Regions from separate parts of the Microbacterium sp. BE35 genome, predicted to be linked through region 2. Evidence: predicted binding sites of a transcription regulator. Region 2 holds the regulator's gene; the other holds the start of a gene.
The links. Region 2 encodes HspR, which represses chaperone genes until heat shock. Its sites were predicted from a motif close to AAGTTGAGTCNNNNNGACTCAACTT; they were not measured.
Positions count from the first base shown of each region.

Region 1: the regulator HspR is predicted to act here: its motif matches at 2,323-2,347, upstream of J2Y46_RS18740 (ATP-dependent Clp protease ATP-binding subunit).

Region 1 is NZ_JAVDXD010000006.1:196,907-211,313, reverse strand. Features, by position in the region: gene J2Y46_RS18760 (methyltransferase) at 1-704, opposite strand, end outside; gene J2Y46_RS18755 (MarR family winged helix-turn-helix transcriptional regulator) at 795-1,214, shown strand; gene J2Y46_RS18750 (DUF3817 domain-containing protein) at 1,278-1,742, shown strand; gene J2Y46_RS18745 (VOC family protein) at 1,822-2,193, opposite strand; gene J2Y46_RS18740 (ATP-dependent Clp protease ATP-binding subunit) at 2,362-4,920, shown strand; gene J2Y46_RS18735 (LLM class flavin-dependent oxidoreductase) at 5,139-6,014, shown strand; gene J2Y46_RS18730 (LLM class flavin-dependent oxidoreductase) at 6,011-6,775, shown strand; gene J2Y46_RS18725 (hypothetical protein) at 6,772-7,173, shown strand; gene J2Y46_RS18720 (ATP-dependent DNA ligase) at 7,270-8,802, shown strand; gene J2Y46_RS18715 (response regulator) at 8,816-9,472, opposite strand; gene J2Y46_RS18710 (sensor histidine kinase) at 9,469-11,121, opposite strand; gene J2Y46_RS18705 (CitMHS family transporter) at 11,303-12,835, shown strand; gene J2Y46_RS18700 (hypothetical protein) at 12,961-13,581, shown strand; gene J2Y46_RS18695 (NAD-dependent deacylase) at 13,578-14,285, shown strand; gene J2Y46_RS18690 (sugar ABC transporter permease) at 14,349-14,407, opposite strand, start outside.
Region 2 is NZ_JAVDXD010000001.1:814,814-829,220, reverse strand. Features, by position in the region: gene J2Y46_RS03595 (hypothetical protein) at 1-28, opposite strand, end outside; gene J2Y46_RS03590 (MFS transporter) at 152-1,630, opposite strand; gene J2Y46_RS03585 (MFS transporter) at 1,712-3,295, shown strand; gene J2Y46_RS03580 (hypothetical protein) at 3,292-3,828, shown strand; gene dnaK (molecular chaperone DnaK) at 3,991-5,859, shown strand; gene J2Y46_RS03570 (nucleotide exchange factor GrpE) at 5,862-6,479, shown strand; gene J2Y46_RS03565 (DnaJ C-terminal domain-containing protein) at 6,495-7,493, shown strand; gene J2Y46_RS03560 (heat shock protein transcriptional repressor HspR) at 7,601-8,071, shown strand; gene J2Y46_RS03555 (DUF5979 domain-containing protein) at 8,136-11,486, opposite strand; gene J2Y46_RS03550 (hypothetical protein) at 11,613-12,029, shown strand; gene J2Y46_RS03545 (amidohydrolase) at 12,033-13,658, opposite strand; gene J2Y46_RS03540 (MFS transporter) at 13,655-14,407, opposite strand, start outside.

The sequences.
Region 1 (14,407 bases), on a different contig from region 2:
CCGGTTCCGCAGGCGAGGTCGATGGCTGAGCCGTCGGGGAGCGGGGGAAGCTGCTCCAGCAGGAACCTCGTGCCGATGTCGATCGACGCGCCCGCGAAGGCGCCTCCGAAAGCGCACACGACGATCCCGTCGTGCGTCACGCGCACCGGCGCCGGGTCGCGGCCGTCGTGAGGTCCGCGCGCGACGAGCACGCGCGACTTCTGGCGGGCATGGGTGACGTCGAGCCGGGCGAAGCTCTCGCGCAGCACGTCGTTCATGGCGAGCGTCATGTGCTTCACACGACCGCCGGCGAAGACGACGACGTCGGGTGCCGCGTGCGCGGCGATCAGCCGCGCGATGTCGCGGAGCGCGTCGAGCGAGCGCGGCAGCCGCATCAGCACGACGCGCGCGCCGCGCACGAGTTCTGGCGAGAGTGGCAGCGACACGAAGGCGTCGCTGAGGCCGAACCGCTCGGCGTTGGCGGCCAGCGCCCGTTCGCCGGTGAGCGGGTCCTGATGGACGCGGATGCCGCGGCCGCCGTCGGACGCTGCGCCCAGCGTGAGCGCTCCGTAACCGTCGCCGATCACCACGAGCTCACCGTCGCCGGCGCCGGTGCGGGCGGCGGCGGACTCGTCCAGGAGCAGCCGGTCCGCAGCATCCGTCGCGACGAGGTCGGGAGCCTCGACGTCGGGCCACCGGCGCAGGCCCTCGAGCGAGAATGTCACCGTCCCACGGTAGCCGGACCGGCCGCGTCCGGTTCCGGGAACTGCGGGCGAATGCGTGCCGTCCCGCGGCAGCGGGACTAGCATTCAACGGTGCCAGACCGTGCGTTCAGTCCCGTCATCTCACTGCTGACCGTGGCCGCAGTGTGGGACGCGCACCTCGGCGCTCAGCTGCGCGACCTCGGCCTCACGACCCGCAAGTACGGGCTGCTCGCCCACATCGAGGCGACGCCGGGCATCTCGTTCAGCGAGCTCGCGCGGCGCTCGCAGATCACCGTGCAGTCGGCGCACACCGCCGTGCAGACCCTTGTCGCCGACGGGCTCGTCGCGGATGCGACGAAGCACGCGGGCGCGGCCTCCGATCTGCGCGTGACCGACCGGGGGAGCGAGGTGCTGCAGGCCGCCGAGCAGCGGCTGGCGGCCCTCGACGCCGGGCTCGCCGCGGGGGCGCCGGCGCTCGCCACTGCGCTGGAAGGGCTGCACGAACAGCCGTTCGGGCTCGCGCCCGAATAGGTCGGGATGCCGCGCACGGCCAACCTTCAGAAAGCCTGAAGCGCTTTCAGTTAGGCTGAAGGTGTGTTCCGAAACCCTCACACCCTGTTCCGTGCGCTCGCGATCCTCGAGGCGATCTCGTGGACGCTCCTCATCGCCGGTCTCGTGATCCGCGCCACCACCGACTGGGCGCTCGGCGTCACGATCGGCGGCGGCATCCACGGTTTCATCTTCCTGTCGTACGGCGCGACCGTGATCCTCGTCGCCCTCAACAACCGCTGGCGCGTCGGACCCACGGTGCTCGCGCTCGTGAGCGCCGTCATCCCGTACGCCACGATCCCGGCGGAGCTGTGGCTCCAGCGCAGCGGCCGCCTCGCGGGTGCCTGGCGCCTCGAGGCCACCGACGACCCGCGCGACGCCACCTGGTACGACCGGCTGATGCGGTGGTTCCTGCGGCGGCCCTGGGTGCTCGGCGCCTTGATCGCGCTCGCGGTCGTGCTGCTGTTCGTCGTGCTCCTCATCCTGGGCCCGCCCGGAGGTCGCGACTGACGACACCCGACCCCGGCCGCCTCTCTCCCTCGGGAGCGAGGCGGCCGAGTCGCGTCGTGATCAGTGGCGGTGCCGCGGCTCAGCGCCAGGCGGGCAACTGCTGCAGGGTCCAGGTGTTGCCGTCGGGGTCGTCGAACTGCACGAACCTGCCCCAGTCCTGCTCGTCGACGCCGCGCCCCTCGACGCCGTTGGCGCGCAGATGCGCGAGCGCTTCGTCGGCGTCGGGCACGACGACCTGGATCGTGTTCTGGCGGCCGGGCTCGAGATCGTTGCCCAGCCCGGTGCCGAAGGCGATGGAGCACGCGGAGCCGGGCGGAGTCATCTGCACGAAGCGGAGTCCGTCGACGGGCGTCTGATCGTGATCGGCGTTGAAGCCGATCCGCTCGTAGAACTCCTTCGCGCGATCGACATCCGTCACCGGCACGAAGATGAGCTCGATCTTCCAGTCCATCGTGTTCCCTCTCGTCTCTGAAGCAGGTCCCCCGTAGACGAGACGTTACGCCGGGGGTGCGACATCCGGCGCTGGGGAATACGTGCGGACGTGAGCGGTTGAACTTGACAATGTCTGTATCAAGTTCAAAACTTGATACTCCTCCGCTCAAGTTTCAGGAGAGATGGAATGCCAGAAGACTTCACCCCCCATGCCGGCGACGACGCGAGCTCGTTCGACGAGTTCCTGGCGCGCTACCTCGCGGGCGAGCGCGCGCGCGCCGAGCGCTCGATCGACCTGAGCCGCTACCTCGGCGCCCGCACGCAGGAGCTCCTCCAGCGGGCCGGCAAGTACGCGCTCGACCGCGGCCAGCAGGAGCTCGACGCCCTGCACGTGCTCCGCATGCTCGTGAGCGAGGCGCCGGCGCGGGACGCCGTCCAGCGCATCGGCGCGGACGCCGACGCGATCGCGCGCGCCACCGAGGAGCGCCTGCCCGCCGCCACGGCGGCGGCGGACGTCGACGGGGCCGTCGTGACCTCGTCGGTGCAGCGTGCGCTGTTCCATGCCTTCCAGGTCGCCCGCTCGTCGGGCTCGACCTACGTCGACCCCGAGCACCTCTTCTTCGCGCTCGTGCTCGCGCAGGACACGCCCGCCGGCCAGGTGCTGGCCCGCGCCGGCGTGACGGCCGAGGCGCTCATGCAGGGCGCGCGCGAGACCGTGACGCCGGGCGAGAGCACGCAAGCGCAGATGCGGCCCGAGGGCGCAGCATCCGACACCCCCATGCTCGACACGTACGGCACCGACCTGACGGCGCGCGCCGTCGCGGGCGAACTCGACCCGGTGATCGGGCGCGCCGACGAGATCGAGCAGACGATCGAGATCCTCAGCCGCCGCACCAAGAACAACCCCGTGCTCGTCGGCGAGGCGGGCGTCGGCAAGACCGCGATCGTCGAGGGCCTCGCCCAGGCGATCGTCGACGGCTCCGTGCCCGAGCAGCTGCTGGGCAAGCGCGTGGTCGCCCTCGACCTGCCGGCGATGCTCGCAGGCACCCGCTACCGCGGCGACTTCGAGGAGCGCCTCACCAAGACGATGGACGAGATCGCCGCGCACAAGGGCGAGCTGATCGTGTTCATCGACGAGGTGCACACGGTGGTCGGCGCCGGTGGTGCCGGTGACGGCGGCATGGACGCGGGCAACATCCTGAAGCCCCGCCTCGCGCGCGGCGAGCTGCACCTCGTAGGGGCGACCACGCTCAAGGAGTACCGCGTCATCGAGAAGGACCCCGCGCTCGAGCGGCGGTTCCAGCCGGTGCGCGTGGGCGAGCCGTCGATCGAGGACGCCGTGCTCATCCTCCGCGGCCTCAAGCCGGCCTACGAGGAGCACCACGGCATCGTCTACACCGACGAGGCCCTCCGTGCGGCCGTCGAGCTCAGCGACCGGTACCTCACCGAGCGCGTGCTGCCCGACAAGGCCATCGACCTCATCGACCAGGCGGGCGCCCGGCTGCGGTTGCGCCTCGGGTCGAAGGTGGACGTGAGCGGGCTGATCGAGCGGCTCGCGACGCTCGAGGCCGACAAGAACGCCGCAGTGTCGGCGGAGCACTACGAGGAGGCGTCGCAGATCCGCGACCGGATCGCCGAGGTGCAGGACCGCCTCGAGCGTGCCACTGCCGCGGGCGCCGCCGTGCGCACCGACGCCATCGTGGACGAACCCGAGATCGCCGCGGTGATCAGCCGGGCCACCGGCATCCCCGTGAACCGCCTGACCGAGACCGAGCGTGAGAGGCTGGCGTCCCTCGAGGACGAGCTGCACGACCGCGTGATCGGGCAGGACGACGCCGTGACCGCCGTCGCCAAGGCGGTCCGCCGCAACCGCACCGGCATGGGCGACGCCCGGCGTCCGGTCGGGTCGTTCCTCTTCCTCGGCCCGACCGGTGTCGGCAAGACGGAGCTCGCGAAGGCCCTGGCAGGCTCGCTGTTCGACGACGACACCGCGGTGATCCGGTTCGACATGAGCGAGTTCGGCGAGCGGCACACCGTGTCCCGCCTCGTCGGCGCCCCTCCCGGATACGTCGGCTACGACGAGGCCGGACAGCTCACCGAGCGCGTGCGGCGCAACCCGTACTCGATCGTGCTGTTCGACGAGATCGAGAAGGCGCACCCCGACGTGTTCAACCTGCTGCTGCAGGTGCTCGACGACGGGCGCCTCACCGATGGCCAGGGGCGCACGGTCGACTTCCGCAACACAGTGGTCGTCATGACCTCGAACCTCGGCTCGGAGTTCCTCGCGTCGCGCGGCGGCGCGATCGGGTTCCTCGCCGACGGGGGAGGGGCGACCGGCTTCGGATCCGAGAAGGACCTCCGCGACCGCGTCTTCAGCAAGCTGCGCGAGGCGATGCGGCCGGAGTTCCTCAACCGCATCGACGAGATCGTGCTGTTCCGCAAGCTCGAGGAGCCGCAGCTGCAGAACATCGTGCGTCTGCTGCTGGGCGCGTCCGACGCGCGGCTCGCAAGGCGCGAGGTGTCGCTGGTCGTGACGGACTCGGCGGTGGCCTGGCTCGCCTCGAACGGCTACGAGCCCGAGTACGGCGCGCGGCCGCTGCGGCGGCTCATCCAGCGCGAGGTGGACGACCGCATCGCCGACCTGTTCGTCACGGGCGCGCTCGTGGACGGCGGGACGGTGACGGTGGATGCCTCGGCGGCGGCGCTGTCGGTGGTCGCCGGTTCGCCCTTCGCGGTGGCCGCCTGACCCGACACGGTGGGCAGAGAGGCGCCGGGCCCTCGGGCCCGGCGCCTCTCGGCATGCATGGGGGTGGGCGTTCCTCCGCTTCGACAGGTCAACCGGAGCTGCGCCGGACAGATCCAGCCCGAATTCTCCTGTAGAACCCCGGTTGACCTGTCGAAGATGCGGGTGCACGGATGCCGGCGGCCGCGGTGCGGGTCGGTGGCACCTGACAGAGTGGGTTCATGACCCGCATCGGCGCGATCTTCAATCCGTACACCCACACCCCCGACGAGTTCCGCGACGCGGTGCTGGCCGCCGAGTCGGCGGGCCTGCCCGAGCTCTGGATCTGGGAGGACTGCTTCCGCCAGTCCGCCTTCGCCACGGTGGGCGCGGCCCTCGCGTGGACCGAGACGTTGCGCATCGGCATCGGGATCGCTCCGATGCCGCTGAGGAACGTCGCCGCGACGGCGATGGAGATCGCCACGGTCGAGCGGCTGTTCCCCGGTCGGCTCCTTCCGGGCGTCGGTCACGGCGTGCTCGACTGGATGGGGCAGGTCGGGGCGCGCGTCGCCTCGCCGCTGACCCTGATGCGCGAGTACGTGCCGACGCTGCGCAGCCTGCTCGCGGGCGACCAGGTGAGCGTCGACGGACGCTATGTCACCGTCCGCGACGTGCGCCTGGACTATCCGCCGGTCGCACCGCCGCTCGTGTATGCGGCCGCAGAGGGTCCCAAGACGCTGCGGCTGAGCGGCGAGGTGGCCGACGGCACCGTGCTCGACAGCGGGCACACGGCAGGGGAGTACGCCATCGCCACCGCCGCCATTCGCGAGGCGCGGGCCGCGTCGGGTCGCGCCGGTGACCACGACGTGGTGGCCTACGTCGTCACCGCCTTCGGCGCGGATGCCGAGGCCCGGGCGATCACCGACGTGGGCGACAAGCCCGATCCCGCCGAGCGCGCGCTGTGGGGCGAGCCGGCAGACGTCGCCGCGGGCGCGCAGCGCTTCTTCGACGCAGGGGTGGACGACGTGGTGCTCCTGCCCTCGTCGCGCAGCGACATCGCCGAGTTCTACCGGGCGGCCGCCGAGGTCTCCCGCCTCGTCGGCGTGCGCGTAGCATGATCGCGGCGCTCTCGATCGGGATCGCTGCGGCGGCCGGCGCCGACGTCGGAGCGCGCGTCGCGGCGGCCGCCGAGGCCGCAGGACTGCACGCGTTGTGGGTCAACGACACCCCCGGACATGATGCACTCGCCGTGCTCGCTGCCGCCGCGGGCGCGACCGAGCGGCTCGTGCTCGCCACGGGAGTGCTCCCGATCGACCGTCGCACGCCCGACGACATCCTCGCGGGCGCCGCAGGAATCCCCGCCGACCGGCTCATGCTCGGAATCGGTTCGGGGCAGCTTCGTTCCGGGGCGGTCGAAAGCGTGACGGATGCTGCCACCGCCCTCCGCGCGCGCACCGAGGCGCGCGTCGTGGTCGGCGCTCTCGGCCCGAGGATGCGGCGCGCGGGGGCGGAGGCGTCTGACGGGCTCCTGCTCAGCTGGCTGACACCGAAGATCGCTGCGGAGCAGGCACGCCGGGCGCACGAGCGGGCCGGCGCGGCACACGTCGCGCTGTACGTGCGGACGGCTGCCGACCCCGCCGCGACAGCGGCGCTCGACGAGGAGGCACGGCGCTACACCGGGTACCCCGCGTACGCGGCGAACTTCGCGCGCCTGGGTGTCGAGGCGGCGGACACCGTCATCCGACCTGTCGCGCTGCGTGACCGGATCGCCGCCTATCGCGCCGCCGCCGACGAGGTGGTCCTCCGAGCGATCACCGCCTCGGGCAGCCTCGATGAGCACCTCCGGTTCATCGACGCGGTCCGTGGGGCAGTCGCGTGACGCGGATCATCGCTTGCTGGGCGCTCGCGGCGCTGCTGGTGACCGCGGGCGCGTCGCACCTGACGTGGGGGAGGCGCGGCTACCGCATCGTCGTCCCCGACTGGGCGACGCGGCTCTTCCACACCGACGAGGACACGATCGTCGTCGCGTCAGGCGTCGTCGAGCTGATGCTGGGCGGTGCTCTCGTGGCGCTTCCCGCCGAGCGCCGCCGCGTGGGTCGGGCGGTGGCCGCGTTCTTCGTGGCGGTCTTCCCTGGCAACGTCCATCAGTGGCGGACGCGCCGGCCGGCGCCCATGCTGCGCACCGATCGGGCCCGGTTCGTCCGGCTGCTGCTGCAGCCGCTGCTCGTCGTGTGGGCCCTGTGGGGCACGAGCGGAACAGTCGGACGCGGCCGATGAGTCGGCCGGTCGCGGCCCACGATCGGTCGGTCGCCCAGCGGCGGCACAGCCGTCGAGCCCGGGACAGGTGTCGGGGACCGGTGCCAGAATGCCGATGTGCTGCTGAACGAGCTGGTGACCGCGACGGGCGAGGTCGCGTCGACCTCGTCGCGCTTGGCCAAGATCGCCGTCCTCGCCACGTTGCTGCGCGGGCTTCAGCCGGATGAGGTCGCTCCCGCCATCGGTTTCCTCACCGCCAACCCGCGGCAGGGGCGGCTCGGCGTCGGGTGGCGCAGTCTCACCGGCCTCGATGTCGTACACGCCGATACGCCGACGCTGACCGTGCTCGATGTCGACGCATCCCTCAGCCGACTGGCGGGGGCCGATGGCCCGGGCTCGGTCCTCGCGCGCCGCGGCGAGCTCGACGCACTCGCGAGCGCCGCCACCGCCGAGGAGTGGGACTTCCTGGCGCGCGTCATGATCGGCGAGCTGCGCACCGGTGCGCTCGAGGGTGTGCTCCTCGATGCGATCGCGAAGGGTTCCGAGCGCGAGGCGCCCGTCGTGCGGAGGGCCGCGATGCTGTCCGGCGACCTGGGCGCGACCGCGCGCATCGCGCTCACCGGCGACGCCGATGAACTCTCCGCGGTCGGCCTCCAAGTGGGGCGCGGTGTGCTGCCGATGCTCGCCGCGACGGCGGGATCGACGAGCGAGGCGCTCGAGACGCTCGGGGCCGCAGCATCCGTCGAGTACAAGCTCGACGGTGCACGCATCCAGGTGCACCGCGACGGCGACGACGTCCGAGTCTTCACGCGCAGCCTCGCCGACATCACCCACCGCGTGCCCGAGCTCGTCGAGGCGGTGCGGGCACTGCCCGCCGAGCGGGTGATCCTCGACGGCGAGACGCTGTCGCTCGACGAGGACGGCGGCCCGCGGCCGTTCCAAGACACGATGTCGCGGTTCGGATCGATGGGCGACGACGCGGCGGCCACCGTCCTGAGGCCGTGGTTCTTCGACATCCTCCACCTCGACGGACGCGACCTGATCGACGAGCCGCTGGCGACGCGCCTCGAGCTGCTCGATCGAGCTGTCGGCGACGCACGCATGCCGGGCGTCGTCACCGACGACCCGGTGAAGGCCGAGGAGTTCTCGCGTCAGGCGCTCGCCGCGGGCCACGAGGGCGTCATGGTCAAGGCGCTCGACGCTCCCTACGCCGCCGGACGGCGCGGCAAGAGCTGGCTCAAGGTCAAGCCGGTGCTCACCTACGACCTCGTGGTGCTCGCCGTCGAATGGGGGTCCGGCCGTCGCACCGGGCTGCTGTCGAACCTGCACCTGGGTGCCCGCGACCCGGAGGGGATGTTCGGCGAACCGGGCGGCTTCGTGATGGTGGGGAAGACCTTCAAGGGGCTCACCGACGCGACGCTGCGGTGGCAGAGCGAGCACTTCCCGACCATCGAGACCCACCGCTCGGCGTACGCGGTGCACGTGCGCCCCGAGACGGTGGTCGAGATCGCCATCGACGGCGTGCAGCGATCGACGCGGTACCCGGGCGGTGTCGCCCTGCGCTTCGCGCGTGTGAAGGGCTACCGCCCCGACAAGCGTCCCGATGAAGCCGACACGATCGAGTCGCTCCGCGCCCTGCTTCGAGGGTGAGGGCCGCACCCCGTCATCCGCGGGCGGAGACGTAGCGGTGCTCCGGCCTCCCCGTGGTGCCGTATCGCAGCCGCACCTCGACTTGGCCGCGTGCGGCGAGCGTGGCGAGGTGTCGCTGCGCGGTCGCGCGCGAGATGCCCACCCGCTCGGCGACCTCGGCCGCGGACGCCTCGTCGTCGCCGAGGCCCTCGAGGATCCGCTGCTCCGTCGCCGATCGGGCGACGGAGGCAGGTTCCGCACTGCCGTGGAGGATCGTCAGGGCGCGGTCGATCTGCTCCTGCTCCAGTGGACGGTCGGTGGCGAGGAGATTCCGCATGCGGGCGTAGCGGTCGAGGCGCTCCGCCAGCACGCGGGCGTCGAACGGCTTCGTCAGGTACGCGAGCGCGCCGGCGCGCAGCGCGCGACGGACAGTCGCAGCATCCGTCGCAGCCGACAGCACGAACGCATCCACGTCGACACCCGCGATGAATTCGACTCCGTCGCCGTCGGGGAGGAAGGCGTCCACGAGCAGCAGGTCGGGGGCGTGGGCGCGCACGGCCTGGCGCGCGGCCCCCAGCGAATGCACGGGGTCCAGCGCGGTGAAGCCGGTGCGGGAGGCGACGACGTCGCGGTGCAGTCCGGCGACGCGGAAGTCGTCGTCGACGACGAGCACACGGATGGGCTGACTCATGCGTTCTTCTCCTGTCGGCGGACAGCGGTGTCGCGGCGCAGCGCGCCCGGAAGTCGCGCGCCGAACACGGCGCCCGAACCGTGGCCGCCGGCATCGATGACCCACACGTCGCCGCCGTGACGGCGGGCGAGGTCCCGGGAGAGGGGCAGACCGTAGCCGTGTCCGTGCACCGCGTCGTTGCGACCTGGATCGGCCTCGCGAGATCCGGCGCGGATGAACGGATCGCTCCCGGGCGGACGGATGCCGCGGCCCGAGTCGGCGACCGTGACCACGAGCTCATCGTCGTCGTCGAGCAGCGCGACCTCGACCCAGCGGGGTTCATCGCCGGCCACGGCCGCGGTGACCGCATTGCCGATCAGGTTGCCGAGGATCGCCGCGACGTCCTCCGGGAGCGCGACCTCGCTCAGCAGCAGGGTGTCGTCGGAGACCCGCACGCTCACGCCCCGTTCACGCGCCGCCGCGCCCGTCGCGCCCAGAAGGGACTGGAGGAAGGCGTCGGGAACCCGCTCGAGGCCGGCGACGGCGAAGTCGACGGCTCCGCGCTCGGTGAGGTCGCCGAGGAACGCGCGCGCCTCGTCGACGCGGTCGGCGTCGATCAGCCCGGATGCGACGTGCAGGCGATTGGCGAACTCGTGCCGCTGCACGCGCAGAGCCTCGGTCATGGCGCGGACGGTCTCGAGCCGCCCGGCGAGCGCCTCGACATCGGTGCGGTCGCGCACCACGACGATCTCGCCGAGCGCGCGGGCGTCGCGGCGCACCGGACGCGTGTCGAGGTACAGCACGCGGTCGCCCACGACAGCCTCCACGGCGGTGGCGCCCTCGCGCACGGCCCGGAGCACGTCTTCCGGCAGCGCCAGCTCGTCGAACCGGCGGCCGACGGGGTCGTCGAGTCCCAGCATCCGTTCCGCGGCCTGATTGCACACGCGGACCACACCGTCGGGATCGAGGGCGACGACGCCGTCTCCGACTCCTTCGAGCACCGCGGCCTGGTTCTGCACGAGCGCCACGAGCTCCTCGGGCTGGAGTCCGAGGGTCAGCCGTTCGAAGCGCCGCCGCAGGAGCAGTGTCGCCAGCGTCGCCAGAGCCACTCCGCCGAGCGCGGCGACCGCGATCGTCGTCAGGAGCGCAGGGAGGTCGTCGAACACGCTCGCACGCTCGAAGCCGACGCTGACCTCGCCCGCCGGAGTGCCTCCGGCCTCGGCGTAGATCGGCACCTTCGCGCGAGCGGACTCGCCGAGGGTGCCGACCTCCCAGTCGACCACCTCGTTGCCCTCGAGCACCTCGGCGAAGGGTGTCGAGACCACTTGGCCGAGCAGGTCCTGATTCGGGTGGGCGAGACGGATGCCGTGATCGTCGGTGATGACGACGAACAGCGCGTCGGTGCGGTCGGCCACATCGGTGGCGATCTGCTGCAGCGGACCGTCACGGAGGTGCGCGGCATCCGGAGTTCCCGGGTCCGCTGAGAACTCGGCGACGAGGGACTTGACGTCGGGGTCCTCGGCGACGGTGCGGGCGATGTTGAGCGCGGCTGCCTCGGACTCCGCGCGCAGCTGACGCACGCCCAGCCAACCGAAGACGAGTGCACACACGGCGACGACGGCGGCGACCGTCGCCAGCTGGACCAGCAGCAGCCGTGTCGCGAAGCGCATGGCACCTCCTGGGTGTGTGAGCGGAGTGCGCGTGAGCAGAATGCGCAGAACACACGCTACGCGCAGAACGTGAGGGAATGCGACTTACCGCGCGCTGGTCCGGCGCTCGACCCTAACCTCACTCAGACGCACCGCGAAATGGTGCGGGAGACCTGACGCACCCCACGACGAAGGAGTCGACATGAACGCGGCAGCACCGTTCCTCCTCCAGGCCGCCGAGGCCGACGAAGGCTACGCGACAGCCTTCGTCCCACCCGAATGGGTGCTGGTAGCCCTCGGGTTCACGATGGTGCTCGTGTTCATGGCGCTCATCATGACGCGGCGGCTCACGCCGATGGTCGCGCTCATCCTCGTGCCCACCGTGTTCGGCCTGTTCGCCGGTGCGGGGCTCGGGCTCGGCGACATGATCATCGACGCCATCGGAAGCATGGCTCCGACGGCCGCCCTCCTCATGTTCGCGATCATGTACTTCGGCATCATGATCGACGTCGGGCTGTTCGATCCGTTGATCCGCGCGATCACGCGACTGCTCGGCGACGACCCGGCCAAGGTCGTGCTCGGCACGGCGATCCTCGCGGGAGCGGTGTCGCTCGACGGCGACGGGTCCACGACGTTCATCATCACGACCTCCGCGATGCTGCCGATCTACCTCCGTCTGGGCATGAGCCCGGTCGTGCTCACGTGCGTCGCAGGCCTCATGAACGGCACGCTCAACATCGTGCCGTGGGGTGGTCCGACCGTGCGTGCTGCGACCGCGCTGGGCCTGCAGCCGACCGACATCTTCGTGCCGATGCTGCCGTCCCTCGCGGCCGGCCTGGTCATCGCGCTGACGTTCTCGTGGTTCCTCGGCCTGTCGGAGCGCAAGCGCATCGGCAGCATCGACGCCTCGCGCCTCGGGGACGGCGGCTCGCTCGCCGGCCCGCGGATCTTCCGCGGCGCCGACACGAAGCCTGGTGCCCGTGCGACGCTGCGCACCGGCAACATCGTCACCCTCGCCGGCGGTCACGGCGGCGTGCCCGCGGCGACCGCGGTGGTGGACCGTGAGGACACCGCCATGGCGGACACGATGCTCGACCCCAACCGCGCGACGCTTCGGCCGAAGCTGATCTGGTTCAACCTGGCGCTCACGCTCGTGGTGATGGTGCTGCTGGTGCTCGACATCTTCCCGCTCGCGTATGTCTTCATGGTCGGCGCCGCGATCGCGCTGGTGGTCAACTTCCGAAAGCTCAAGAGCCAGGCCGACGAGATCGTCGCGCACGCTCCGAGCATCGTCGGCGTCGTGTCGATGGTGCTGGCCGCCGGCGTGCTGGTCGGCGTGCTGAACGGCACGGGCATGGTCGACGCCATGGCCACCTGGATCACGACCGTGATCCCGGCTTCGCTCGGCCCGTTCCTTGCCGTGATCACCGGCATCCTGTCGATCCCGTTCACGTTCTTCATGTCGAACGACGCGTTCTACTACGGCATCCTGCCGGTGCTCGCGCAGAGCGCGGAGCACTTCGGGATCGCCCCGGTCGAGATGGCGCGGGCATCGATCACCGGCCAGCCCGTGCACCTGCAGAGCCCGCTGGTGCCGGCGATCCTCCTGCTGGTGTCGCTGGCGAGCGTGAACCTCGGCGACCACCACAAGAAGGTGCTGTGGCGCGCCACGATCGTGTCGCTCGCAATGCTCGCGGTCGGCGTGGTGGTCGGCGCCATCCCGCTGATGGCCTGACCCGACTCGACGACCTCTCTCCGCGAGAATCCAACCGGGGGCCGAGACCGTGGGTGGTACCCACGGTCTCGGCCCTCCACCGGATTCTCGCGGTGGCAGGGCGTCGGTGAACGTAGAATTTCGCCATGACCAAGGGAGCCGCACCCGACGCCTCGTACGAGAACCGCAGCTTCGGGGCGCCCGGCGCGGAGCGGACCGTCGTGCTGCTGCGTTCAGGGGTCTCGACCCTGTCTGATCCACGCCCGGATGCCACCGCACGGCGTGACGCGAGGATCGTCGCGGTGGGGCTCACGATCGACGACATCGACGATCCCGCCGCCTACCGTGGCGCGACCCCTGCAGAAGCGACCGCGAGCGCCATCGCGCGGTTCGTCACGGAGGAGTCGCACGGGCGCCCGGTCGGTCTCGTGGGAGTCGGCGAGGCCGGCGAGCTCGCGGTCATGGTCGCGGCCCATCTCGGCGAGAACGTCGACAGGCTGGCGCTCGTCGCCGTCCCCCGGCCGGAGTCCGAGCTCGGTGCGAGCGAGGTCGCTGAGCTCCTCGACCGCATCGCCGCGAAAACGCTCCTCATGAACGGCCAGGCGGATCCGACCGCCGCGTCAGGCGCCGCGGAGTGGTTCAAGAAGCACCTGGCGTCGGCGCGGGTGGAGATGGTGCCGAGGACGGACGATCCCGATGCGCGGCTCATCCTGGCCGACGTCTGGGAGCGCGTGCTGTCGCACGTCGCGCCCGCCACCGTGCGATGAACCGCATCGTCGTACTGACCGGCGCAGGCATCTCGGCCGAAAGCGGCGTGCCCACGTTCCGCGGGGCCGACGGGCTCTGGGAAGGGCACAGCATCGAAGACGTCGCGACGCCGGAGGGGTTCGAGCGCGACCCCGACCGCGTTCAGGCGTTCTATGACGCGCGACGGCGGGCCGTGGCATCCGTCGTCCCGAATGCCGCGCACCGCGCGCTCGCCCGGCTGGAGGGAGCGATCGGCGACGACCTGCTGGTGGTCACGCAGAACGTCGACGACCTGCACGAGCGCGCCGGCACCCGCAACCTCGTGCACATGCACGGCGAGCTGCGGCGCGCGCTCTGCCTGGCCTGCGGATCGCGCCCCCAGTGGGACGCCGACCTCATCGACGGCCCAGCCTGCCCGGAATGCGGAGAACGGATGCTGCGCCCCGACGTGGTCTGGTTCGGCGAGATGCCGTACGAACTCGATCGCATCGAGCAGGCGGTCGTCGCGTGCGATGTGTTCGTCTCGATCGGCACGTCGGGGGAGGTGTATCCGGCTGCGGGATACGTCGCGCTCGCCGCCGCCTTCGGGGCGCGCACGGTGGAGCTGAACCTCGAGCCCAGCGACCCGGCCGTGGCGTTCGACGAGACACGGGCGGGCCTCGCGAGCGAGCTCGTACCGGCGTGGGCCGACGAGGTGATCGCCGCACGGAGCGCATCGCGCTAGACACATGAGAGCGCCGGGTGGTGGGCCCACCACCCGGCGCTCGTCGCGTGCTGTCGCGACGCGTTAGCGTCCGCCGCCCGACCGCACCCTCGAGAGGGCGTCGACGGTGGCCGCGAGGATCA
Region 2 (14,407 bases):
GCAGGCGCAGGATCGGCGGGGTCGTCACGGTGCCTCTCGGGTTGGGCGAGGTGAGGCACGCGTGCGCGACGACCCCCCGTGCGCATGCTGCCCGAAAGCGAGGGTATCCGATGCGATGGCTGTCGCGACCGTCGGAACCGATCCGCGGCGGTCAGCGGCCGATGTCTTTGGGTCGCAGCTTCACGGGGAGCAGGAGCAGGAGCCCGACGAGCAGCACGATCACGATGCCGAGGATGCCGTAGTGCGTCGCGCCGAACGCCGCGATGAACGTCGCCCACAGCAGCGGCGAAAGGAAGCTCATCACTCGGCCGGTGGTCGCGTAGAGGCCGAAGACCTCGCCCTGCATCCCGGTGGGCGTGACACGTGCGAGCAGCGACCGGCTCGACGCCTGCGCCGGACCGACGGCGGCCGACAGGATGATGCCGCCCACCCAGAACACCGGCTTGCCGCCCTCGCGGAGGAAGAAGACGAAGAGGGCGCTGACGATGAGGATCGTGAGAGCGGTGATGATGACCGCGCGCGCGCCGAAGCGGTCGTCGAGGCGGCCCGCGATGATCGTCGAGACGCCCGCGACGAGGTTGAGGGCGATGCCGAACGCGATCACCTCGGTCGCGCTGAACCCGAACGACACCGCGGCCAGCACGCCGCCGAACGCGAAGACGCCGGCGAGGCCGTCGCGGTAGACCGCGCTCGCGATGAGGAACCAGAAGGTCGGCCGGTGCTCGCGGAAGAGCGCGACGATGTCGTGCACGAGCACGACGTAGCCCTCGAAGAAGCCGACCTTCCGACGGCCGGGGTCGGCCGGCGACTCGGGCACGAGGAAGACGAACGGCAGGGCGAACAGCACGGTCCACACCGCCGCGCCGACCGCGATGAGGCGATAGGCGAGGCCGTCCGACACGTCGAGGCCGAACCAGTCGAAGGTGTTGAGCACGACGACGAGCGCGAGCGCGAGGATGCCGCCGATGTAGCCCATGCCCCAGCCGAGCCCGCTGACGCGGCCGATCGTCTTCGGCGTCGAGACCTGCACGAGCATCGCGTTGTAGTTGACGCCCGCGATCTCGGACGAGACCGACCCGAGGGCGACGAGGATCGCCCCGAGCCAGAAGAACTGCGGCTCGGAGTACACGAAGAAGAGTGCGAACTGCAGGAGCGCCAGCACCGCGGTCGCCCCGACCACCCACCGCTTCTTGGTGCCTGCGGCGTCTGCGCGCTGGCCCAGCACGGGAGCGAGCAGGAGGATCAGGATGCCGGCGGCGAAGGTCACCCAGCCGTACCACTCCGACAGATCGGCGAGGGCGCCGCAGTACGCCGTGCCCGCGTCGGCGGCGCTCGAGCACGCCATGTCGCCGTTCGCGTTCTGCTCGGCGACGTCGGCCGGCAGAAAGGCGTCGGACACGAGGTACAGCGACACGAAGACGAAGGTCAGGATGACGGAGTTGAAGGGCTGCGTCGCCCAGTCCCACAGCGCCCACGCGAACACGCGCCGCCGCGGCACCGGGGTGTCGTCGAGGCCGTCGGTGTTGAGGGCCGCCGTCGACAGCACGTGATCGGCGGGAGCGCCCGGCGTGGGCGCGGCGGGCGGCGAAGGTGTGCCGGACTCGTCGGCCCCGGGCTCAGGAGAGCTCATGTCGGTCACGTTAAGGCCCTTCGGTGAACTGATGCGCAATCAACGTAGCGCTCCGGGGGCGCGGGGTGCTTTGCTTCGTTCATGACAGGGGAAAACGTGCCGGAGGCGAAGTTCAACGGCCGTCTCGCGATCCTCCTCGCGATGGCGATGTTCGTCCTCGTCGTCGACACGTCGATCATGAACGTCTCGATCTCCGCGGTGGTGACCGAGCTCGGCACGACCGCCAGCGGCGTGCAGGGCGCGATCGCTCTGGAGGCCCTGGTCTCGGCGGCCTTCATCCTCATCGGCGGCAAGACCGGCGACCTCATCGGGCGCAAGCTCGCCTACATCCTGGGCCTTCTCGGCTACGCCGTCGGCGCGGTCGCGATGACCTTCGCACAGAGCCTGACCGCCGTCATCATCTTCTGGGCGGTGATCGGCGGGATCGGGGCATCCCTCCTCCTCCCGTCCATGCAGTCGCTCATCCACGGCAACTTCTCCGGTGGCCACCAGAAGCGCGTATACGCGCTGGTCGGCGCGTCGGCCGCGATCGCCGCGGCGGTCGGGCCGCTGCTCGGCGGGTTCATCACGACGTTCTGGTCGTACCGCGTGGCCTTCGCGCTCGAGGCGGTCATCATCGCGATCGTCTTGCTGGGCGCGGGTCTGGTCAAGGACGTCAAGTACACCGGCGACCGGTCGATCGACCTCGTCGGCGCGGGCCTGTCGGTCATCGGCATGGGTGGCGTCGTGCTCGGCATCCTGGTGTGGCAGGAGGGCGGCGGGTACGTCGGGCTCATCATCGGCCTCGGCGCCGTGGCGCTCGGCGGCTTGGCATGGTGGCTCAACACGCGCAAGAAGCGCGGCAAGCCGGTCCTGCTCGACCCGGCGCTGTTCTCGTCGAAGCCGTTCCGCACCGGGGTGAGCGGGCAGCTGCTGCAGCAGATCGCGCTGGGCGGCACGATGATCGTGCTTCCCCTCTATCTGCAGATGGTGCTCGAGTACAACGCGCTGCAGGCGGGCCTGTCGATCGCGCCGCTCTCGCTCAGCATGTTCGTGGTCGCGATCTGGGCCGGCCGCCGGGCGAAGGGGCGCCCCGCCAACCTCATCCTGCTCGGGTTCTCGCTCGCCGCCGTCGGACTGATCGTCATCGTGCCGCTCGTGCCCGTCGCCGAGAGCGGCTGGTACCTCGCGATCCCGCTCGTCGTCGCGGGGGCGGGACTCGGCCTGCTCGTCTCGCAGCTGAACAACTACACGCTGTCGCCGATCTCCGACGAGCGCGTCAGCGAGGCCGCGGGCGTCAACTCGGCCGCGGGCTCCTTCGGCCTGTCGTTCGGCCTCGCGTTCGCCGGCGCCATCATGCTCGCCACCCTGGCGGCGTCGTTCACCACGCTCGCCTACTCGAGCACCGTGCTGAGCTCCGAGCAGCAGCAGCAGGTCGCCACGGTGCTCGAGGAGGACGCGGAGCTCATGTCGAACACCGGTCTCGAGCAGCTCCTCGCCGACGAGCCGCCGGAGGCATCGGCCGAAGTGGTCCGCATCAACACCGAAGCGCGTCATATCGCGCTCCAGGTGGCCCTGCTCATCCCGATCCTCGCGACCGTGCTGGGCGTGCTCAACGGACTCCGCATGCGGCGCCTGCCCGATCCGAAGCCCAACGAGGCTGCGGAAGGGATCCTGGGCGGGTGAGCCGGCGCACGGACCGCGCGCGGGCGCAGCTCGAGCAGGTCGAAGGCGGCGAGCAGGCGATCGTCGCCTACTTCAAGGAGCGCGTGTATGCGACGTTCACCGGTCTCGCGATCGTGCTCGTCGTCGCCTCGAGCGAGCATGCGGAGGCCGACCACGCCTTCTGGGCGCTGATCCTCGGCGTCGTCGGCATCACGGCGGCGGGGTTCGTCTCCGACGTCATCTCGCACCTGTCGGTGCACCGCACGTTCCCGGGCCGCGTCGACCTCATCATCTCCACGCGGATCGCCGGCGGTGCGCTCGGCACCCTCTTGACCCCCGGCATCCTCCTCCTTCTCGCGTGGCTGGAGGTGATGCCGCTAGACGCGGCGCTGCAGGCCAGCGCCATCGTCTACATCGCGACGCTCGCCGTCATCGGCTGGTTCGCAGTGCGCCGCTCCGACCTCGCGTGGTGGAAGCAGGTGATCGCACTCGCACTCCTCGTCGCACTCGGACTGCTGGTGGTGGGGCTGCAGACCCTCGCCCACTCGATCTGAAGGTAAGTTGAGCCGTCGCGTATCAACTTTGATTTGACGGATGCTGCACCCCGGGCGTATGGTTGAGCCATCGCGACTCAACCTCATGGCGAGCCGCGTGAAGACTTCCCTGTAACCCCGGGTGGCAGCATCCGTCTGCGCCCCCATGAAGGAGAGATACACATGGCACGTGCTGTTGGAATCGACCTCGGTACGACCAACTCGGTCGTGAGCGTCCTCGAGGGCGGCGAGCCCAAGGTCATCGCGAACGCCGAGGGCTTCCGCACGACCCCGTCGGTCGTCGCGTACACCAAGGACGGCGAGGTGCTCGTCGGCGAGACCGCGAAGCGCCAGGCCGTCACGAACGTCGACCGCACCGTCTCGTCGGTCAAGCGTCACATGGGCACCGACTGGGGCTTCGACGTCGACGGCAAGCGCTGGACGCCGCAGGAGATCTCCGCGCGCATCCTCCAGAAGCTCAAGCGCGACGCCGAGCAGTACCTGGGCGACACCGTCACCGACGCCGTCATCACGGTCCCCGCGTACTTCAACGATGCCGAGCGCCAGGCCACCAAGGAGGCCGGCGAGATCTCGGGCCTCAACGTCCTGCGCATCATCAACGAGCCGACCGCGGCCGCCCTGGCCTACGGCCTCGACAAGGGCAAGGAGGACGAGCTCATCCTCGTCTTCGACCTCGGCGGCGGCACGTTCGACGTCTCGCTCCTCGAGGTGGGCAAGGACGACGACTTCTCGACCATCCAGGTGCGCGCGACCGCCGGCGACAACCGTCTCGGCGGCGACGACTGGGACCAGCGTCTCGTCGACTACCTCATCAAGCAGTTCAAGGACACGACGGGCGTCGACGTCTCGGGCGACAAGATCGCGCTGCAGCGCCTCAAGGAGGCCGCCGAGCAGGCGAAGAAGGAGCTCTCCTCGTCGACGAGCACCTCGGTCAACCTGCCGTACCTGTCGCTGACCGACTCGGGCCCCGTGTCGCTGTCGGAGACGATCACCCGCGCGAAGTTCGAGGACCTCACCAAGGACCTGCTGGACCGCACCAAGAAGCCCTTCGAGGACGTCATCCGCGAGGCCGGCATCAAGGTCGGCGACATCGACCACGTCGTGCTCGTCGGCGGCTCGACCCGCATGCCCGCGGTGTCCGAGCTCGTGATGAAGGAAGCCGGCAAGGAGCCCAACAAGGGCGTGAACCCGGACGAGGTCGTCGCCGTCGGCGCCGCCCTTCAGGCCGGCGTCCTCAAGGGTGAGCGCAAGGACGTCCTCCTCATCGACGTCACCCCCCTGAGCCTCGGCATCGAGACCAAGGGCGGGATCATGACGAAGCTCATCGAGCGCAACACCGCCATCCCGACGAAGCGTTCGGAGACCTTCACGACCGCCGACGACAACCAGCCGTCGGTCGCGATCCAGGTCTTCCAGGGCGAGCGCGAGTTCACCCGCGACAACAAGCCGCTGGGCACGTTCGAGCTGACCGGCATCGCGCCGGCTCCGCGCGGCATCCCGCAGATCGAGGTCACCTTCGACATCGATGCGAACGGCATCGTGCACGTGTCCGCCAAGGACAAGGGCACCGGCAAGGAGCAGTCGATGACGATCACCGGCGGCTCGTCGCTGCCGAAGGACGACATCGAGCGCATGGTGCGCGAGGCCGAGGAGCACGCCGCCGACGACAAGAAGCGTCGTGAGGCCGCAGAGGTGCGCAACCAGGCCGAGACCCTGTCGTACTCGATCGAGAAGCTCATCAAGGAGAACGAGGACAAGCTCCCCGCCGAGGTGAAGACCGAGGTGCAGGGCGACGTCGACGCTCTCAAGACCGCGCTCGCGGGCGAGGACGACGACGCCGTGAAGGCCGCGTTCGACAAGCTGAACCAGAGCCAGGGCAAGCTCGGCGAGGCCATCTACGCCTCGAGCCAGGCTTCGCAGTCTGCTCCGGATGCTGCGTCCGGCGACGCCGGTGACGGCCAGGCTCCGACCGACTCCGACGAGGACGTCGTCGACGCAGAGGTCGTCGACGAAGAAGACGAGAAGAAGTAACCATGGCGAACAAGGACCACAACCCGGAACCGGTCGAAGAACCGGGCGACGGCGACGAGGTCCGGCCTGAGGGTGTGGGGTCGGAGGCGAACGCCTCCGGCCCCGCGCCGCAGGACGGGGAGGATGACGAGCTCACGGTCGACGACATCCTCGGCGCCGCGCAGAACGCCGACGCCGCGGCCGAGGACGCCGTGCTCGCCGACCTCGAGTCGCAGCTGCTGAACGACCTCAAACGCCTGCAGGCCGAATACGCCAACTACCGCCGCCGCACCGAGGAGCAGCGCGAGGTCGAGATCGAGCGAGCCCAGGGCGCGGTCGCGAAGGGCATCCTGCCGGTGCTCGACGACCTCGACCGCGCCGAGAAGCACGGCGACCTGGAGCAGGGATCCGCCTTCGCGGCGATCGCCGACAAGCTCCGCGGCGTCGCCGAGCGCATCGGGCTCACCACGTACGGTGCCGCCGGCGAGGCGTTCGATCCGCAGCACCACGAGGCGATCTTCCAGGTGCCGACGCCGGGCGCGACCGAGACCACGATCGTCGAGGTCGTCGAGATCGGCTACCGCCTCGGCGCGGTGGAGCTGCGTCCGGCGAAGGTCGTCGTCGCGGTTCCCGCCGACTAGCCCGAAGGAGGCTGCATGGCCAGTCAGGACTGGTTCGACAAGGACTTCTACTCGGTGCTGGGCGTCTCGAAGGACGTCAGTGAGGCGGACCTCAAGAAGACGTATCGCAAGCTCGCGCGCACCTACCATCCGGATTCCAACCAGGGCGACGCGGCCGCCGAGGCGAAGTTCAAGGAGGTCAGCGAGGCGTACTCGGTGCTCTCCGACCCGGAGCAGCGCAAGGAGTACGACCAGATCCGCGCGATGGGCTCGGGTGCTCGATTCACCTCGGGTGGCCCGGGCGGCGCCGGCGGCTTCGAGGACGTCTTCTCGATGTTCAACCAGGGCCGCGGCGCGCGCTACCAGAGTGCCGAGGACCTCGACGACATCTTCGCGATGTTCAACCAGCAGCAGCGCGGCACAGGCTTCGGCTCCGGGCGTTTCGGGCAGCCGAGCGGCGGCTACCGCGGTTTCGGCGGCCCGACGCGCGGCGCCGACGTCACGGCGCGTACGACGATCGACTTCGTCACGGCGACCAGGGGCGAGACCATCACGCTGCAGGGCGAGGACGGCAAGCCGTTCAAGGTGAAGATCCCCGCCGGCGTCTCGGACGGGCAGAAGATCCGGCTCCGCGGCCGCGGGCGTCACTCGCCCGACGGCGGCGAGAACGGCGACATCGTCGTGCAGGTCACCGTGCGTCCGCACCCGGTGTTCACGCGCGACGGGCTGAACCTGCGCGTCACCGTGCCGGTGACGTTCACCGAGGCCGCGCTCGGCGCCACCATCGAGGTGCCGACGCTCGGCGGCGATCCGGTGCGACTGCGCGTGGCGCCGGGCACGCCGTCCGGCCGCGTGCTGCGCGTCAAGGGGCGCGGTGTCGAGACGGCCAAGGGCACAGGCGACCTCCTCGCCGAGGTGCAGGTGGCCGTGCCGTCGCATCTCGACGAGGCTGCGCGCGAAGCGCTCGAGCGCTTCCAGAGCCTCGAGTCGAAGGAGAACCCGCGCGCCGATCTGATGGCCAAGGCGCAGGGCTGAGATGCTTGCCGAGAACAGGAGATCTGGCGAGACCAGGACGATTCCGCGCGAAGCGTCCTGTGCTGGCGAGATCTCCTGTTCTGGTGAGCGATGAGGAGGTGACGAGAATGTCCGAGGACGACATCGATGAGGATGCCCCGATCTTCGCGATCGCCGTCGCCGCCGAGCTGTCGGGCATGCACCCGCAGACGCTGCGCCAGTACGACCGGCTCGGGCTGGTCGTGCCCGCCCGCACGCAGGGCGGATCGCGGCGCTACTCGCTGCGCCACGTGGAGCAGCTCCGCGAGGTCGCCCGCATGTCGTCGGACGGCATCGGCCTCCCGGCGATCGTGCGCATCCTCGAGCTCGAGAATCGGGTGCAGGAGCTTCACGGCCGCGTCCGCGACCTCGAGGACCGTATGCGCGCAGAGCTCGAGAAGCGGCCGGGCGCCCGCGTCTTCGCGGCCGGCTCGACCGGCTCCGTCGTGACGCTGCGCCATGGCACTCGCGTCCGCCGCGCGACCGAGGTCGTCGTGTGGCGGCCGCGCGCGTCGCTCGCGCAGCAGAGCGAACCTCCCGACGAGAGCCCGGCGGGCTGATTCACCGAACAGGGAGGGGACGGATGCCGTCCCCTCCCTCTTCGCGTTCGTTCGCGGCGGTGCGTCAGGTGCGTCGCGCGCGTCGGGCGGCCAGAAGCACGCCGAGGGCGATCAGGCCGACGGCTCCGAGCGGGACGAGGGGCGAGAGCCCGCCGCCGCCGGTCGCCGGAAGCGGACGCGTCGTCGCGGTATTGGTCAGCGTCAGCTCCGCCGTCTGCGGGGTGCGCACACCCGACATCGGCAGCGTGACCTTGCCGTCCTCGTCGGGGACGAGGGCCTCGCCGTCGACCGTCCACGTCGGCGTCCCCCAGTCCACGCCAGGGATCGACGGCAGATCCGCCTCGCGTGCTTCGATGATGGTGCCCACCGGGAAGTACGGCGATGTGATCGTGACGTTCGGCTCGAGCTCGATGCGGGGCTGGGCGACACCGGTCAGCCACCAGTCGGCCGGGAACGTGGTCCCCGCCGGCAGCGACGACGCGCCGCTGCCCGCGACGACCTTCGTGACTGCCCAGCGCGTCATGGCCACGACGGAGTTCGTCACCTCGAGTACCGGAGGGGTCTGTTCCGGCCCGATCTCGACGAAGTTCGACGGGCTCCACGTGGTCTCGCCCCACTCGTAGCCCGGTGGCAGCGCCGACGCGTCGGGCTCCTCTTCGAGGAGATTGACGATCGTGCCGATCGGGAAGGAGATCGGGTCGCCCTGATCGTCGACGGGACCCGTCGGCGTGCCGTCTGCGGGCAGCTCGAACCGGCCCACCAGCACATCTCGGCTCGGCAGATGCGCCACGTAGTCGATCGTGAACGAGTCGACGAGCAGGTCGCCCGGATCGATGCCGTCCATGTTCTTCTGCACGAGGAAGGTTCCTTCGATGAGCGACGCGTCGTTGGTGAGTGTCGCGTGCACCACGGCCTGGTCGTCGACGCCGATCGTGAGCCGGTCGAGGTCGAACGCGGCGCCGAGCCAGGAGAGGTGCCGGATGGTCGGCGCGGCCTGCTCCTCATACGTCACGACGGTGCCGTAGGGGAACAGCAGCGGCTCGCCCGCGTCGTCGACAGGGCCGACGGGTTCGCCGTTGCCGGGGACCCGCAGCACTCCCTGCTGGATCACGTCCTCGGGCTCCGTCGTCGGGAAGTACGCCGTCCAGGCGACGCTGAACTCCAGACCCGGGGGCACCTGGTCGGGCGGGACACCGTCGAACTCCTTCGAGATCGTGAAGGTGCCTTCCTTGAGCGCGTTCGTCACCTCGATCTCGACGTCGGCGTCCGAGTCGGCGGGCAGCGGGATGTCCACGATGTCGCCGAAGCCGTCCGGCTCGTAGGGAGTCGTCACGCCGTCGATCGTGACGTTGAAGACGGGCGGCGCCCAGTCGCCGACGTTCGCCACGGTAGCGCCCTCGAACGTCGGTGGAAGCTCGGCCAGCTCCAGTGTCTCAGCGCCCGTTTCGAGATCCTCGATCAGCTGGGGCTCGCCGACCGGCAGGGGAAGTGTCGCCCGCTCAGGGGCGGGGTTCGTGTTGTAGGTGACCTCGTAGCCGAACCGCGGGTCCGCGGCCGAGCCGGTCGCGGACTTCACGATCGTGATCGTCCGGCCGTCGTCGGTCGGGGTGACGATGTTCGTGAGCTCGACGGCCCTGGTCGTGTCGGCCTCGGTGATCACGAACGAGCGCCCGGGGTTCCACCCGATGCCGCTCCAGTCGTACCCCGGCGGCGGATCGATTCCGTCGAGGTTCTCGGTGAGGATGATGCGGGTGCCCACCGGGAAGGGGATCGGAGCGCCGTTCCCATCGACCGGAACGACGGGCGTGCCGGTGAAGGGCACGTTCATGGTGCCGGTGCCGATCTGCTCGCCGCCGTATCGCGCGATCCACGTGACGGGCACCGTCCCCTCGAGCGCCGGAGGTTCGCCCGACGGATCGTCGATCGACTTCGAGACGCTGAAGGTGCCCGTCGATTGCGTCGCCGTGTTCGTGACGACCACCTGGGCGGTGCCCGTCCCGATGATGAGGGGGTCGGGTGCGATCGTGGCATCCCCCCATTCCCACCCCGGCACCGTCTCGGGCGCGATCTCCTCGAAGTTCACCTGGGTGCCCTCCGGGAATCGCTCGCCGGCGGCGACCGGAGTGCCGTCGGCCGGCACCTCGAGCGTGCCGACGGTGACGTTGCCGTCCGGGTCGACAGCGCGGTAGTTGACGGTGAACGTGGTGCCTTCCGGGAGATCGCCGGACTCGATGCCGTCGAGTTCCTTGCGCACGGTGAACGTGCCGCTCGCGTCGTTGCACGAGATCTCGCCCGAGAAGAGGAACGAATGGACCTCGCCGCCCTGGATGGTGACGTTCTGGCCGATCACCTGGCCGTCCAGCGGCGCGGCGTTCACGGTGACCGACGCGTTCGGCGCGTAGATCGAGCCGTCGATGCGGGCCTGACCGGCTGTCACGGTGACGTCGCCGGAAATCTGCGAGAGGTCCCACACGATGTACGGCGAGTGCACGCCCTGCGGATCGGCGCGCGCTCCGATCACCTCGGTCGTCCCCGCGGGCACCCGGATCACGAGCGGGTTCGACACTCCCGGCGTCGGTCCGGGGGAGAACTGGATGAGAGACGCGCCCTCGATGGCGGAGTAGTCCACGACGTTCGGCTGGTCGGGGCTCAGCTCCTCGAGCACGACGCGGTCGCCCGCGTCTTCGGCCACCCCGACCGGATACCCGACGCCGGTTCCAGGGTCGGCGATGCCGTCGAAGCAGCTCGACGCCTCCTCCCACGACGCGTCGCGGTTCGCCTCGACGTAGTCGGCGACCGCGGTGTCGGAGATGTTCGCCGTGTAGATGCTCCCGTTGCCGGCCGCACCCGCCGGGGGCGCTGCGCTCGTCGGATACGTCTGGTGGGTGGCGTCGATGAGGGGAGTCTGGTCGGCGTTGGACCGGTTCTGGTTGAGCCGGAGCCAGTCTGCCCGTGCAAAGGCCTCCCAGCCGCCGTCGCGGTCGACCATCTTGAGGTCGCCCCACAACGTCGGGTCGGTCGTGCCGGCGCTCGTGATGGCCAGGATGCCGGTGCTCGCGGTGCTGTATTCACCGACGAGGAACCGGGTGGGGTCGCCGTCGACGGTCGGGAGGTCGTAATTCCCGGTGCCGGCCACGACGTGCACGATCGTGTACTGCCCGCTGCTGCCCTGCACCGTCGCGGTCCCGCCCACCGCGATGCTGCCCTCGGTCTCCTGGTTCTGCAGCAGGGCGTTCTGGCGCGCATAGACGGTGAAGCCGCCCGCGATCGCGAACGGGTTGACGGACTCGGGATAGGCGGCTGAGGCGGTCTGCGGTTCGATCGCTCCCACGACGACTGCGCCGGTGGCGGCGAGCAGTGTCGCGGTGATCCCGGCGGCGACGCGTCGCAGGCGTGGGCGATCGAATCGTGGCATGCGCGAGGCCCCTCTCCCCCCGGGGCGCGAGGAGGCGCGCCGCTCGGTAGTCGTACCCTATCGGTCCCGATCAACCGGACAATCAACAGCTCGCCCCCTGCCGGCATAGCGCGCATGATGGAGGGCATGGCGACACTCGACGACGTCCGCGCCGTCGCGCTCGGCTTTCCGCGTGTGATCGAGCGCGTCGACGGCCATCGCGGCGGGGCGAGCTGGCGCACGCCGGCGGGGGCGTTCGTGTGGCAGCGCGGCCCGAGCGGCCGCGACCTCGATCAGCTGGCGGCGCTCGGGCGCGGGTGGCCCCCGGGCGACGTCGTGGGCGTGCGCACCGACGGGGCGCAGGTCAAAGAGGCCCTTCTCGAGACCTACCCCGACGCGTTCTTCACGATCCCGCATTTCGACGGCTACCCGGCCGTGCTCGTGTGTCTCGAGGGCATCGATCTCGAGCAGCTGCGCGAGGTCATCACCGACGCCTGGCTGCTCAAGGTCACGAAGCGGGTCGCGGCCGAATGGCTCGCGACCCACCCGCCGTCAACCGGATAGCGGTCAGAGCACTCCCGCGTCGTATCTCGTCTCGCCGGCCATGACAGTGCGCACGACCTGGGCGGTCAGCAGCGATTCGGGACCGTCCGCGAACGGGTCGGCGTCGATGATCGCGAAGTCGGCGGCGAGCCCCGCCTCGAGCCGCCCGCGCGTCGCGCCATCGCCCACGGAGGCAGCAGCATCCCTCGTCGCGTGTCCGAGCGCCTGGGCGAGCGGCAGCGCGAACTGCGGGTGCCGCGGGGCGAACGAGTCGTCGAGGGCGGAGCGGCGAGTCGCCGCGATGTACATGTTGGGAAGGGCCTCGTGGGGCGCCGTGGGCGCATCGGTCGAGAAGGCGAGCAGGGCGCCGGCGTCGACGTACTCGGGCCACGCGAACGCTCGGTCGACGCGCTCGTCGCCGAGCATCGCGGCCCAGTTGTCGAAGATGGCGGGGTCGGCGTGCACGGGCTGCATGGATGCCGTCACCCCGAGTCGCGCCATGCGCTCGGCTGTGCCGGGCGACGCGTACTCGAGGTGCTCGATGCGGTGACGACGCGGGCGGTCGCCGTTCGCCTCGGCGGCGTGCTCGAGCGCGTCGAGGGCGATGCCGCTGGCGAGATCGCCGATCGCGTGCAGCGCGACCTGCAGCCCCGCCGCGTCGGCGGCGGCGACGACCGGCGTGATGTCGGCGAGCGACCAGATGGGTTCCGCGTTCGAGCCGTTGGAATACGGATGCCGCATCGCGGCCGTGCACGCATCGATCACGCCGTCGATCACGAGCTTGATGCCGACGATCCGCAGCCAGGGCGAGCGCACCGTCTCGGCCAGTTCGACGGCCCGGGCGACCTGGCCGAGGTTCGCCGCCTCGTCGCCGGTGTTCTCGACGAACCAGTGGGCGGCGACGCGCACCGGCAGGTGCCCGCCGCGCCGTTCGGCTGCCCGCTGGAACGCCGCGAGCCCGAGGTCGTCGAACGCCATGTCGACCGCTCCGGTGACGCCGGTGGCGGCATAGGCCGCGAGCGTGCGCTCGACCGCGGCGTCGCGGGCGGCGTCATCGGTCTCCGCCGCCAGGAACGCCCACACGTGCGTCTGCGCGGCCGTCTCGTACAACATGCCGTCGGGCTCGCCGTCGGCGTCGCGGCCGATGCGCCCGCCCAGGGGGTCGGGGGTGTCGCGGGTGATCCCGAGCTCGGCGAGGGCCGCCGAGTTCACCCAGCACGAGTGGTAGTCGTTGGCGTCGAGGTAGACCGGCACGTCCGCGACCGCGGCGTCGATCATGGCGGCCGTGGGCCTGCCTCCGGGAACCGAGTCGAACAGCCATCCGCGGCCCAGCACGCGTGCGGCGTCGGGCTGCGCCGCCCGTGCGGCACGGAGGCGCTCCTGGATGTCGGCGAGCGTGCGGGCGTCGGTGAGCCCGACGCGCCCCAGGGCCTCGCCCATCATCACGAGGTGCGTGTGGGCGTCGGTGAACCCGGGGAGCAGCAGCCGGCCGCCGAGGTCGACGATGGCGGGATCCGCGCCCGCCGCGGCGCGCGCGCCCTCCGCGTCGCCTGCGAACACGACCCCGTCCGCGGCGACGACGAGCGCCTCCGCCCAGGGCTCCGCGCCCGCGGTGAAGATGCGTCCTCCGGTGTAGATGGTGGCGGTCATGCGTGGAGCTCCTCGGTCTCCGCCGCAGCGGTCTCGACAGCGGCCCCGGCCGCGGCATCCGATTCCACCCTTGTCGAGATCGTCGCGACGATCGCCGCCGGAATCGCGAGCACGAAGCTCGCCACGCCCAGCACGACGGTGAACCCCTGGTAGCCGAACGCCTCGACGAGCGCCGCGCCGATCACCGGCGTGAGCGCCGACCCGACGAGGTAGACCGCGAGCAGGGGGCCCGACCAGCGGCCGTCCGCGTCGAGGGCGGCCGAGGTGGAGACGAAGTACATGAAGGCGATCGCGTAGATGGTGTTCCAGACGATGAAGAGCGTGATGAACGCCGTCTGGTCGCCTGCGAAGCCGAGCGCGATCTTCAGGGCGCCGCCGGCGACGAGCAGCACCACGAGGGGGACCGCGCGGCCGAGCCGGTTGCCGACGATCATGAGCAGCACGGAGCCCACGAGCCCGCCGGCGGTCGCGCCGCTCAGCGCGAGACCCAAGCCTTCCGGTGTGAGTCCCGCCTGCTCGCCGCCCATGACGCCGGCCATGGCCCACAGGGAGTCCTCGCTCGCCGCCCAGAGCGCGAAGGTGACCAGCAGCGCGAAGCCGGCGATCGTCACGGTGCGCGAGGCGGTGCGCGCGCGAGGGCTGCGTACGGCGCCCGTCTCGGGAACCGTCACCGGCATGGCTTCCGGCACCGCGGCGCCTGCCTGCGGGTCGACGACGGGCGCCACCGGAAGCCAGCCGACCGCGACCAG